2 regions of the Chryseobacterium gallinarum genome follow, and region 1 is predicted to be linked to the other one. Evidence: riboswitches for the same ligand, from Rfam matches in the RefSeq annotation. Region 1 holds a riboswitch; the other holds the start of a gene.

What was found. Region 1 has a riboswitch for thiamine pyrophosphate ahead of thiS (sulfur carrier protein ThiS). Riboswitches for the same ligand answer to the same signal wherever they lie in the genome.
Region 2: another riboswitch for thiamine pyrophosphate. It lies ahead of thiM (hydroxyethylthiazole kinase); the one in region 1 lies ahead of thiS (sulfur carrier protein ThiS).

The regions. Positions count from the first base shown of each region.
Region 1 is NZ_CP009928.1:1,446,791-1,453,202, reverse strand. It holds gene OK18_RS06505 (heavy metal translocating P-type ATPase) at 1-889, opposite strand, end outside; gene OK18_RS06500 (Crp/Fnr family transcriptional regulator) at 979-1,692, shown strand; gene panB (3-methyl-2-oxobutanoate hydroxymethyltransferase) at 1,755-2,570, shown strand; gene OK18_RS06490 (hypothetical protein) at 2,574-2,891, shown strand; gene OK18_RS06485 (RluA family pseudouridine synthase) at 2,901-3,578, shown strand; TPP riboswitch at 3,898-3,993, shown strand; gene thiS (sulfur carrier protein ThiS) at 4,051-4,257, shown strand; gene thiC (phosphomethylpyrimidine synthase ThiC) at 4,283-6,094, shown strand; gene OK18_RS06470 (thiamine phosphate synthase) at 6,091-6,412, shown strand, end outside.
Region 2 is NZ_CP009928.1:2,769,959-2,776,370, reverse strand. It holds gene OK18_RS12510 (HipA family kinase) at 1-707, shown strand, start outside; gene OK18_RS12505 (DUF3037 domain-containing protein) at 694-1,077, shown strand; gene OK18_RS12500 (alpha/beta hydrolase) at 1,099-2,130, shown strand; gene OK18_RS12495 (carbon starvation CstA family protein) at 2,329-4,170, shown strand; TPP riboswitch at 4,221-4,313, shown strand; gene thiM (hydroxyethylthiazole kinase) at 4,373-5,170, shown strand; gene thiE (thiamine phosphate synthase) at 5,167-5,802, shown strand; gene thiD (bifunctional hydroxymethylpyrimidine kinase/phosphomethylpyrimidine kinase) at 5,799-6,412, shown strand, end outside.

The sequences.
Region 1 (6,412 bases):
TATAATCTCTGTCATAAGAAAGAGCGCTGTAGGTTCTTTTCTGGAAGAGTTTACCCATCAGCATAAAGAATAAAAGGCCACAAAGGGTATCGAAATATCCGGGGCCATAATCGGTTGCCACTTCATAAATACTCCTTCCGAAAAGGACAAAGATTCCCAATACGATAGGAACATCAATATTCACAATCTTGTTTTTTAAACCGTACCATGCAGATTTATAGTAATCTGAGGCGGAATAAAACACAACAGGACATGCCAGTAAAAACATCAGCACCCTGAAAAGGCCTTTATAATGTTCCATCCAGTAGTCTTCTCCGCCCACATATTCAGGAAAAGCAAGGAACATCCCATTACCGAAAGCAAATCCTGCAATGGCAAACTTTACAAGAAGAGATTTGTCAAGATGATCCACATTTTTTTCAGCGGTTTCAAGGCTGATCACCGGTTTGTATCCTAAATTCGTTAGGAAATTAGCTAATTCGCTTAATTTTAAATCGTTATGATTGAAAGAAATCTGTAAGGTCTTTCTGGTGAAATTGACCTGGGAATATTTGATATGTTTGTTCAGTGTATGAAGGCTTTCCAAAAGCCAGATGCATGAAGAACAATGGATTACAGGGATTTTAAATGTGACAAGACTGGTGTTTCCTTCCGAGAAGTCTGTTATTTTCTCAAAAATTTCGGGGGTATCCAGGTAGTCAAACTGCCCGGAGCTGTCATCACTTGGCCGGATTCCGGCTCCCTTATTCAGTTCGTAGAAATTGCTTAAATTATTTGTATTCAGAATCTCATAAACAGACTTACAGCCGTTGCAGCAGAAAGTCTTTTCATCAAACAAAATTCTTTCCTTTTCTATACCTTGACCACAATGAAAACAGTTCTCGCTCACCACCCTAAAATATTGAAGTACAAAATTATAACAATTTTTTTTGTTTATCGAGTTAAAAAGTTCTATTTTTGTGATAAATATCATATAAAATGCCGCAGGAACAACAGATAGCAATTGAAGAGAGGTTCGCCAGAGTTTTTAATGATAAATCATTTAAGGAAAGACTTTCTAGCGCAGATTTTGAAAAATACATTAATGGCAAAAAGAAACTGAGTTTTCAGAAACATGATACCATCTTTGAGGACGGAGAAACTCCCAAAGGAGTATTTGTTCTGGAGAAAGGTGCTGCCAAACTTTCTAAATCCGGGGCGTTCGGGAAAGACCAGATTTTAAGATTTATCAAAGAAGGAGATATCATCGGCTATCGTTCCCTGCTTTGCGGGGAAAACTTCCAGGCAAAAGCCGAAGCGATGACAGACATTGAATGTGTATTCTTACCTGCAGATATTTTTATGTATCTGCTGGAAGTAGATCCGCAGCTGTCTTTCGTAATGCTTCAGAAAATTTCTTATGAACTTGGAGAATCCTCCAATACCATTACCTTCCTTGCACAGAAAACAGTAAGAGAAAGATTAGCGGAAATTTTATTGCTCCTGGAACAGAAATTAGGAGTAGATCCCGAAGGATTTATTAAAATCTCCTTAACAAGGGAAGAAATTGCCAACATTATCGGTACTGCTACAGAAAGTGCCATCCGTTTGATCTCCGAATTTAAACAGGATAACCTGATTGAAGTGGATGGAAGAAATATTAAAATTCTCAATCACGACAAACTCATGAAACTCGGTCACGTAGTTTTATAAAAATTATACAAAACTTAAGTCGGCTCAAGGCCGACTTTTTAACTTTTAAAAATAGATAAATTATGTCTGTTCACTCTGAAATTAAAAAAGTTACGACTGAAACCTTGCGTAAAATGAAATTCGACAAGGAAAAAATAACAATGCTTACCGCTTACGATTTTACCACGGCAAAGATGGTAGATGCAGGAGGAGTAGATGCTATTTTAATTGGTGATTCTGCAGCAAATGTAATGGCTGGTTTTGAAACTACATTGCCCATCACATTAGATCAGATGATCTATCATGCTCAAAGTGTGGTAAGAGGTACCGACAGAGCTTTGGTGGTAGCAGACCTGCCATTCGGAACTTATCAGAGCAACCCCGAAAAAGCTTTGGAATCTGCAGTAAGAATGATGAAAGAGGGAGGTGCCCATGCCGTAAAAATTGAAGGAGGAAAAGAGATTTCAAAATCTATTAAAAAGATTATCAATGCCGGAATTCCTGTAATGGGACATTTGGGATTAACTCCCCAGTCAATTTACAAATTCGGGACCTATAAAGTAAGGGCAAAAGAAGAAGCGGAAGCAGAAAAACTGGTTGCCGATGCGCAGCTTTTGGAAGAATTAGGGTGCTTTTCTATTGTTTTGGAGAAAATTCCGGCTGAACTGGCTAAGAAAGTAACGGAAAGCATTTCCATCCCAACCATCGGGATTGGTGCCGGATCTCACTGCGACGGACAGGTGCTTGTATATCATGATATGGTAGGGATGAATAAAGGCTTCAGTCCTAAATTCTTAAGAAGGTATCTTGACCTTTATACAGAAATTACAGGAGCTGTATCTCAATATGTGAAAGATGTAAAAAATGTGGAATTTCCAAATGAAAACGAAAGCTACTAATTAATGCAAAATCAACAACAATCTATTCAGGGAATATTATCTATTGCAGCATTGGTTTGTCTTGCTATAGGATGGTTTAATTTATTTTCTCCTGAAATCAATCATCTTCTTTCCAGAAAAGTCTTTTATGTACTAATTGGAGCAAGCTTTTTTATCCAGGCCCCCCTGCTTATCAATAAAAATTTTGTTTATGCCATGTATTCTGCAGCAGCGATATGCGTGATAGGAGCATTTCTTCCTGAAAGTTCAGGATTATCCAGCCTGAAAACCATCGGGCTTCTTGCCGGGATTATCCTTTCATTAACGAACAGAAGAAGATAAACGGATAAAATGAAGGAACAAATTGTCTATGAAGACAACCATCTTCTGGTAGTCAACAAAAAAGTCGGTCAGCTTGTACAAGGTGATAAAACCGGCGATGAATCGCTATTAGAAACTATAAAAAATTATATAAAAATAAGAGATGCTAAGCCGGGAAATGTTTTTCTCGGCCTGGTTCATCGTATAGACCGTCCTACTTCGGGTCTGGTGATTTATGCTAAAACATCCAAAGCGCTTTCCCGGCTGACCCAGATGGTGAAAAACCGTGAGATTAAAAAGACGTATTGGGCTGTGGTAGCAAAAGAAATGATTCCGCAAAGTCAAAGGTTGGTTCATTACTTAAAGAAAAACGAAAAGAATAATAAAGCGATTGTTTTTCCCAAAGCTACAGAAGGGGCAAAAGAAGCAATTCTGACATACCATGTAATCAAAGCCCTGGATAATTACCTGCTTTTGGAAGTTGACCTTGAAACCGGAAGACATCACCAGATTCGTGCTCAGTTATCTAAAACAGGGGTTCCGATTAAAGGAGACTTAAAATATGGATCACCACGTTCCAATCCGGATGGAGGAATCAATCTTCATGCAAGAAAACTGGAATTTATTCATCCCGTTACTAAAGAAAAAATTGAAATCGTAGCTCCTGTACCACAAAATGATCCTGTATGGAGAGCATGTGAAGAATAAAAAAGAAAGTCTGTTCGGGATAAATATTGGGCTTAATCATGGCGTGAAGCTGGAAGCGGGGAGCTTGAAATAATAAAGGCCGCAAGGACAATTTTTATCTTTTTTAAATTAAAAAAATAATTGTATCATTAGTCATTAGTAGTTAAACCGAAAGGATTTTCTAACTCCTTTCTTCCAGTGTTTATACTAATTCCCCTAATCCGAAGCCATCTTGAATCTATAATAAAAATGTTTTCACCATTTTAAACTTCATGCTTCCATCATCCCGCTTCCATCACTACAAAAATTTTGTCCATTCTCAAAAAATACCTAACTTCGTCCCATACTTTAGGGGTGTCTGTGTTTACAGACTGAGACTTTACCCTTTGAACCTGATCTGGATCATACCAGCGTAGGGAAAAGTAGATGACTTTGCTGTACATTCTATTGTACAATCATAGCCATTCCTAAAGTGTATTTAAAATTATTAGGAATGGAACTTATCATCAACCACACCCGAAAAACATTTGATGTACTTCCCGAAAATCTGGAAGCATTACTGGCTATGGAATTACCCGGAAAGAAAAAAGGGATTGCTGTAGCGCTCAACAATCGTATTATTCCACTGGCCGCCTGGCCAGAAACATTTCTCAGAGACAAAGATTCAGTTTTAATTATCACTGCCACTCAGGGCGGTTAGTTTTCATATTTAAATACCCAAAATCATGGCTCACTCTATTACATGTTCACCATTTCCGAACTCAAAAAAGATTTATGTTGAAGGAAAAATATACCCTATCAATGTAGCAATGCGTGAAATACAACTTAGCCCGACTAAGCTTTCCAATGGTACTCTGGAGCATAATGCTCCCGTAACGGTATACGATACATCAGGTCCCTATACGGATGAAAATGCAAGTATTGATATTCAGAAGGGACTTCCGAGAATAAGAGAACAATGGATTCTGGACAGGAATGACGTAGACATCCTGGATGGAATTACTTCAGAATATGGGAAAGCGCGTTTGGCAGATTCCCGACTTGATGAACTTCGCTTTTCTTACGATCATAAACCTAAAGTGGCCAAAGAGGGAAAAGAAATTACCCAATTGTATTATGCAAAACAGGGAATCATCACTCCAGAAATGGAATATGTGGCGATCAGGGAAAACCAGCGTATAGAACAGCTTGAAACAGTTTCTGAACAGATGGCTTTCCAACATCCGGGAAACAGCTTCGGTGCTCATACTCCCAAAAATAAAATTACCCCGGAGTTTGTGAGAGACGAAATTGCTGCAGGTCGGGCGATTATCCCCAATAATATCAATCACCCCGAAAGTGAGCCGATGATTATCGGACGGAATTTTTTGGTGAAAATCAATGCCAATATCGGGAACAGTGCTGTTTCATCCAGTATTGAAGAAGAAGTAGAAAAAGCAGTGTGGGCCTGCCGTTGGGGAGCAGATACCATAATGGACCTTTCAACGGGGAAAAATATTCATGAAACAAGAGAATGGATTATCAGGAACAGTCCGGTTCCTATCGGTACTGTCCCTATTTATCAGGCGCTTGAAAAAGTAAAGGGAGTACCCGAGGATTTAACATGGGAAATTTTCAAAGATACTTTGATTGAACAGGCAGAACAGGGAGTTTCTTATTTTACCATTCATGCAGGAGTTTTATTAAGATATATTCATCTTACAGCAAAAAGAGTAACCGGAATCGTATCCAGAGGAGGATCTATTATGGCGAAATGGTGTCTTTATCATCATAAGGAAAATTTCTTATATACTCATTTTGAGGAGATCTGCGAGATCATGAAGAAATATGATGTGGCTTTTTCTTTAGGAGATGGCCTGCGCCCGGGTTCTATTGCTGATGCCAATGATGCCGCTCAGTTTGCAGAACTGGAAACTTTGGGAGAGCTTACAAAAATAGCATGGAAACATAATGTACAGGTAATGATCGAAGGCCCGGGCCACGTTCCGATGCATATGATCAAAGAGAATATGGATAAGCAGCTTAAAGAGTGCCATGAAGCTCCGTTTTATACATTAGGCCCTTTGACAACAGATATTGCACCAGGGTATGACCATATTACTTCAGGAATCGGTGCGGCAATGATCGGATGGTTCGGGTGTGCGATGCTTTGCTATGTAACTCCAAAAGAACATTTAGGACTTCCGAACAAAGAAGATGTAAAAGTTGGGGTGATAACTTATAAACTGGCCGCCCATGCCGCAGACTTGGCAAAAGGACATCCAGGAGCACAATATAGAGATAACGCATTAAGTAAAGCCAGATTTGAATTCAGATGGGAAGATCAGTTCAATCTTTCCCTGGATCCTGATACAGCCAGGTCTTATCATGATGAAACCCTCCCTGCTGACGGTGCTAAGATTGCCCATTTCTGTTCTATGTGCGGACCTAAATTCTGTTCTATGAAGATTACTCAGGAAATCCGTGAATCTGCTGAAAAGGGAATGCTGGATAAGTCTCAGGAATTTATTGAAAGAGGAAAAGAAATATACATATGATCCTGGTTATCACCCCTGAAAAAGCCGTTCGGAATGAAGCAGAAATGATTAACCGGATGTTTGATGAAGGATTAGATCTGCTGCATATCAGAAAACCTTTTTTTAACCGGAAAGAAGTGGCAGACCTGATTGATTGTATTAATCCATCCTTTTATTCCCAGCTGGTTCTGCATACCCATTATGACCTGGGAAAAGATTATCCTGTTTCAAGGTTGCATTTCAGGGAAGCAGACCGGCAGAAGGAAATGTATAAGCCATTTCTTGACGGAAATACTATTATTTCCACTTCGGTACATGACATCACTACCTATAATATGT
Region 2 (6,412 bases), 1.3 Mb from region 1:
CAGCACTGGCAGAAGCTGATGATGACTTCAAATATGTCCTGAAATTCCGTGGTGCGGGCCATGGAGTAAAAATGCTGATCTCAGAACTGTTAGGAGGAAAAATAGCCGAAGCACTGGGCCTGAAAATCCCTGAGCTGGTTTTTGTGAATCTTGATGCAGATTTTGGCAGAACAGAAGCAGATGAAGAGATCCAGGATCTATTGAAGTTTTCAGAAGGTTTAAATCTCGGGCTACATTACCTTTCCGGATCAATTACCTATGATCCGGGAGTAAGTGTGGATCCTCTTCTGGCATCAAAAATTGTCTGGCTGGATGCTTTTATCACCAATATTGACCGTACTTTTAAAAATACCAATATGCTGATGTGGCATAAAGAGCTATGGATCATCGATAACGGGGCTTCGTTCTATTTTCATCATTCATGGCAAAATTTTGACACAGCAGCCAAGACACCATTCAAATATGTGAAGGATCATGTACTTCTTCCAAAAGCCACAATGCTGGACGAAGCAGATCAGTTTGCCCATACGGTATTGAATGATAATCTTTTCCGGGAAATTGTCAATTTAATTCCTGAAGACTGGTTACACTGGAATGACGCTGATGAAACGCCCGATGAAATCCGTGAGATTTATTTTCAGTTTATGAAAACCCGGCTAGAACATTCTCAAATCTTTGTAAACGAAGCTAAAAATGCAAGAGGATAAAATATACGAATATGCGGTAATACGCTTGGTACCGAAAGTTGAGAGAGAAGAATTTTTCAATATCGGACTGATAATGTTTTCCAAAAAAGAAAAATTCATCCGGGTTGAATTTTATCTGTGTCCGGATAAATTTAAACTGATGCACAGTAAGCTGGATTATGAAGATATTATCCAGAACCTGGCAAGCTTTCAGAAAATAGCCAATGGGGAAAGAGACGGAGGCCCTATTGCTCTGCTGGATATTCCTGAACGTTTCCGCTGGCTTACGGCTGTAAGAAGTGCTGTAATACAAACTTCAAGACCGCATCCCGGAAAATCCAAAGATCTGAATGCTACTTTTGGTAAGCTTTTTGAGGAGTTAGTAAAGTAACACACTCCTTAAAAAAATTTTATGAAATCAATTCTAAACAATATTTTAAATTACAGGTTTGTTACAAATTTGTTTTTTATTTTTCTTTTAAACTATTCTAGTTTATTTTTTTCACAAAATTTTTCACAAGCTCCTGAAGCGCCACGGATAAAGAGCTCTTTACTTCCTGAAATAGCATTGGTTACGGAAAATATAGAGTATACAGTCAATAAAAAAGGAGTTCCTGTTTCACTTGATATTTATGCCCCTAAAACAGCTTCTAATGAAAAATTCCCTGTTTTAATCTACGTTCACGGAGGAGGATGGGTAGAAGGTGATAAGATTGTATATGCAGACAACTATCTGGAAACAACTATTGCCAAACTGATAGCCAGGCAGTATGCGGTTATCAGCATCAACTATACCCTCCTGAATAGCAGCACCCACTTCCCACTCCCGTTGGAAGACACCAAAGATGCCATAAGATGGGTACGAAAGAATGCGGAAAAATATAATTTTGACACCAATAACATAGGGCTATTCGGGGCTTCTGCCGGAGCGCACCTGTCACTTCTTGCAGCTTATACTCCTGATGAAGCTTTTACAGGAAATCCTGAGCTTTCTTCTTATTCAGCAAAGGTAAACTACGTTATAGACCATTACGGTCCGGTTGACCTAAACAAGCTTTTCCATACAAGACTAGGCACAATTCCTGTTTTTATGATTGGACGGATTTCAAAGAAGATTGTTAACCTGCAGCAAAATCTGGTAAAAGCACTTTCCGGTTATAATATCAAAAAGGATCAGGAAAGGGCCATTGAATATTTAAAAACCATCTCTCCTGCCAGCTATACTTCTGCCGGAGTACCCACCTTAATTGTCCAGGGAAATAAAGATAAAGTAGTTCCTTTAAGCCAGTCAAAAAAGCTCTACCGGAAATTAAAAAGAGCAAAAATCCAGACTTCTTTAATTGTCGTTGATAATGGAGTACACAGCTTCAATACAACTGATAAGGCTTACCTGGATAACCTTACGGATCAAATGGTTGATTTTATAATTTCCCAAAAGAAATAATCTGTATACACAATACCACAGATAAACACTTAAAAACCATACAGATAAATCATAAACAATTATACAATGTATCAAATTTGCTAAATTGATATACATATCAACTGTTTTAATGCATAAAATAATTAACTTGGCGCAATGTTAAATTATTTTTAATAATACAGCCAATCCTTTTAATTATTCATCACCAAAACAAACGATATGGATTTTTTAAATAATATCAATGCTTTAACGCTGATATTCACATCTGTTCTCCTTTTTGCGATTGCCTACCGTCTTTACGGAATTTTCATTGCCAATAAAGTACTCCGGCTTAATGATCAGCATACAACTCCCGCTGTAGAATTTGCAGACGGTAAAGATTATGTTGCTACGAATAAAAATGTACTGTTTGGCCATCATTTTGCGGCAATTGCTGCTGCCGGCCCTCTTGTAGGTCCCGTATTAGCTGCTCAGTTCGGTTATCTTCCCGGTGCTTTATGGATCCTGATCGGATGCGTTCTGGGAGGCGGTGTACATGATATGGTGGTTTTATTTGCCTCTGTAAGACATAAAGGACAGAGTCTGGCAACAATTGCTTCAAAAGAAATTGGTAAGGCAACAGGTACTGTGGCCGGATTTGCCATTCTGTTCATTCTTATTCTCACATTAGCAGGGTTGTCATTAGCCTGCATCAATGCCATGCATGAGGCTTCCTGGTCGCTGTTTACGGTGGTCATTACCATGCCAATTGCCATTATTATGGGCCTGATTATGCGTTATAAAAAGAACAGTGTCCTATTGGCCAGTATTCTGGGAGGTATACTTCTGATTGCCGGGATTATTGGCGGGCATAGCCTGATGCAGAATCCTGCTATGAACAATTTATTTTCATGGGATATTAAAACCATTTCAGTTGCGATTCCGTTATATGGCTTTTTAGCTTCCGTATTACCGGTATGGCTGCTGCTTGTTCCCAGAGATTATCTTTCAACCTATTTAAAGATCGGGACAATCATTATGCTTGCTGTAGGAGTAATCGTTATTCACCCCACCATACAGATGCCTGCCCTTACAGCATTTATTAACGGAGGAGGTCCAGTCATAGGCGGTCCTGTGCTTCCATTTATCTTCATTGTCATTGCGTGTGGTGCCATATCGGGATTTCATGCTGTCATTGCTACGGGTACAACCCCTAAAATGCTTAATAAAGAGAGAGAAATCCTCTTTGTGGGGTATGGAGCTATGCTAGTAGAAGGTTTTGTTGCCCTTATGGCTTTAATAGCTGCCTGTACATTAATGCCGGGTGATTATTTTGCTATTAATACTCCTAAAGAATCCTATGATGCTTTCCTTGCTGCTCATCCTGCTCTTCACGGAGTAGATATTGATTATTACTCGCAAAAAATAGGCATTGATCTGCATGGGAGAACCGGAGGTGCCGTTTCCCTGGCTGTGGGTATGGCTCATATCTTTAACAAGATTCCTTATATGGATCAGTTAACAGCCTATTGGTATAATTTTGCCATCATGTTTGAGGCGGTATTCATCCTTACTGCGATAGATGCAGGAACAAGAGTAGGACGATTTTTTTTACAGGAAATGCTGGGATCTGTTATTCCTAAATTCAATGATAAAAACTGGATTCCGGGAATTATCATCAGCAGTCTTCTTTTCACTTTTGCCTGGGGATATCTGGTGTATACAGGAAATGTAAGCAGTATCTGGCCGTTATTCGGAATCAGTAATCAGCTGCTGGCCGCGTGTGGACTAATCGTTTGCACTACGATGCTCATCAGGATGAACAGGGGCAGATATGCTTTGTGTGCTGCTATTCCGGGAGTCTTCATGGCTGGGATCACATTTTGGGCTGGTTACATCCAGGTAACGACCATTTACATTCCGAAGGAACAATATTTATTGGCAGCTCTTGCCGTTACCGCAATGGTTTTGATGTTGATTGTCTTTATCGGTGCTTTCAGAAAGTGGTATGAGCTTTTAAAAATCAGGACTACGGAAACCGATTTTTATGGTGAACAGGTAAAAGAGCTTGTGGAAAGATAGTAAGGTCTTCTTTAAATTCCTTTTACCATTGTTATAATTTTTATACATTTGTTTTGCTTTAGGGGTATTCTGAAAAGAATTGAGAGAGTCCCTTCGAACCTGATACGGCTTACACCGACGTAGGGAAAAGCAAATCTACATTCCTTGTAAATGTACTTTTGTTCCGGATTTTTCCTAAAGCTATTTTTTTTAAATGATAACAATGGAAAAAACTCTCTGGCAACAAGTCCAGCTTGTAAAACAAAAGTCACCGCTCGTTCACAACATTACCAATTTTGTAGTGATGAACAATACCGCCAATGCTCTTTTGGCTGTGGGAGCTTCCCCGGTTATGGCCCATGCCCGATCTGAAATCAGGGAAATGGCCCATATTGCCCATTCGGTAGTTATTAATATCGGAACTCTTGATGAATACTGGGCTGAATCTATGCTTATCGCTGCCGAAGCAGCTCATACAATGCAAAAACCCTGGGTTCTGGATCCCGTAGGTGCCGGTGCCACTTCGTTCCGTGATCAAACCTTACAACGGCTTTTGCAATATCGCCCTGCTGTTATCAGAGGGAATGCTTCTGAAATTATTGCCCTGGCTAACATCAATACCACAGTAACCAAAGGTGTGGACAGTACTGCTCAAAGCAACGAAGCTATTGATGCCGGTCAAATATTAGCCGGCCGGTACAACACAATTGTCTGTATATCCGGTGAAACAGATATTATCCTTAATTCAAAAGATCAGTTCTTTATTAGAAACGGACATCCGCTAATGACTAAAGTAACAGGGCTAGGCTGCTCTGCTACTGCATTAATAGGCGCTTTTACAGGTGTTGCAGAAGATAAAACCCTTGCTGTGGCATCTGCTATGAGTCTATTGGGGATTGCCGGGGAACTGGCTGCAAAAGAGAGCCCGGGACCGGGAAGTCTGCAAATGCTTCTGATTGATAAATTATACAATATAACAGAAGAAGAGTTTACTGCGCATTTAAAAATAGAGCAAAAATGAGTACTGCTTTTTTTCCTTATCAATTATACCTGGTCATTTCACAAGCCGACTGTATGGGGAAGAATTTTCTGACCGTTGCTGAACAGGCAATTCTCGGAGGAGTAGATCTCATCCAGCTGCGGGAAAAAAATGATAACACGGAACTATTCCTTCGAAAAGCTCAGCAACTTATTGAAATTACCCATAAATATAATATTCCATTGATAATTAATGATTGTGTTGAAGTTGCAGAAAAGGTAAATGCAGCCGGCATTCATGTTGGTAATAATGATACTCCTCCTACCCAGCTGAGACAACGACCTCATCTTCAGGATAAAATGATTGGTTATTCTGTTGAATATCTGGCCCAGCTTAAAAACGAACAGGCTGCTGTATCTGATTACCTGGGAATCAGTCCTGTTTTCAAGACCAGAACTAAAACGGATACGGTCACAGAATGGGGCCTTGAAGGAATTACCAAAATCAGGCAACTTACAGAAAAACCTTTGGTGGCAATCGGCAGTATTCATCTTGAAAATGCAAAAGCTGTCATCAACGCAGGTGCAGATTGTCTTGCTGTAGTTTCTGCAATATGCAGCGCTGCTGATCCTCAGAAAGCAGCATATGAATTAAAAAATGAGATTTTAAAATGAAAAAATACAAATATCCATCTGTTTTAACCATTGCAGGCTTTGACGGAAGCGGAGGTGCAGGAATCCAGGCCGATATTAAAACAACTTCTGCTCTCGGATGTTTTTCCACTTCAGTATTGACAGCATTACCCGTTCAGAATACCCGGGGAGTAAGAAAAATATACCCGATTCCCATAGAAGCAGTTGAAGACCAGATCAGAGCCATATTGGAAGATATTGTCCCCGATGCCATTAAAATCGGGATGGTTCACACTCCGCAACTGGTGGAAACCATTGTTTCGACCTTATCCGGGTATAAAAAAATACCTGTTGTATTTGATCCGGTGATGGTTGCAACGAGCGGCCATCGTCTGATTGAAGAAGAAACCATAAAAGCGATTACAGAAAAGCTATTTCCTATTGCTGATGTTATCACTCCCAATATGGATGAAGCCGCAATTTTAGCAGATATGAAAGTAGTATCCCTGGATGACCTGTATACAGCTGGAAAAAAAATAAAACAGCTTGGGTGTAAAAATATCCTTCTAAAAGGCGGTCATCAGGAAACTCCAATCATCACTTCATTGTTTTATGATGAGGATGGACATTACCATTCTTTTGAATCTTCAAA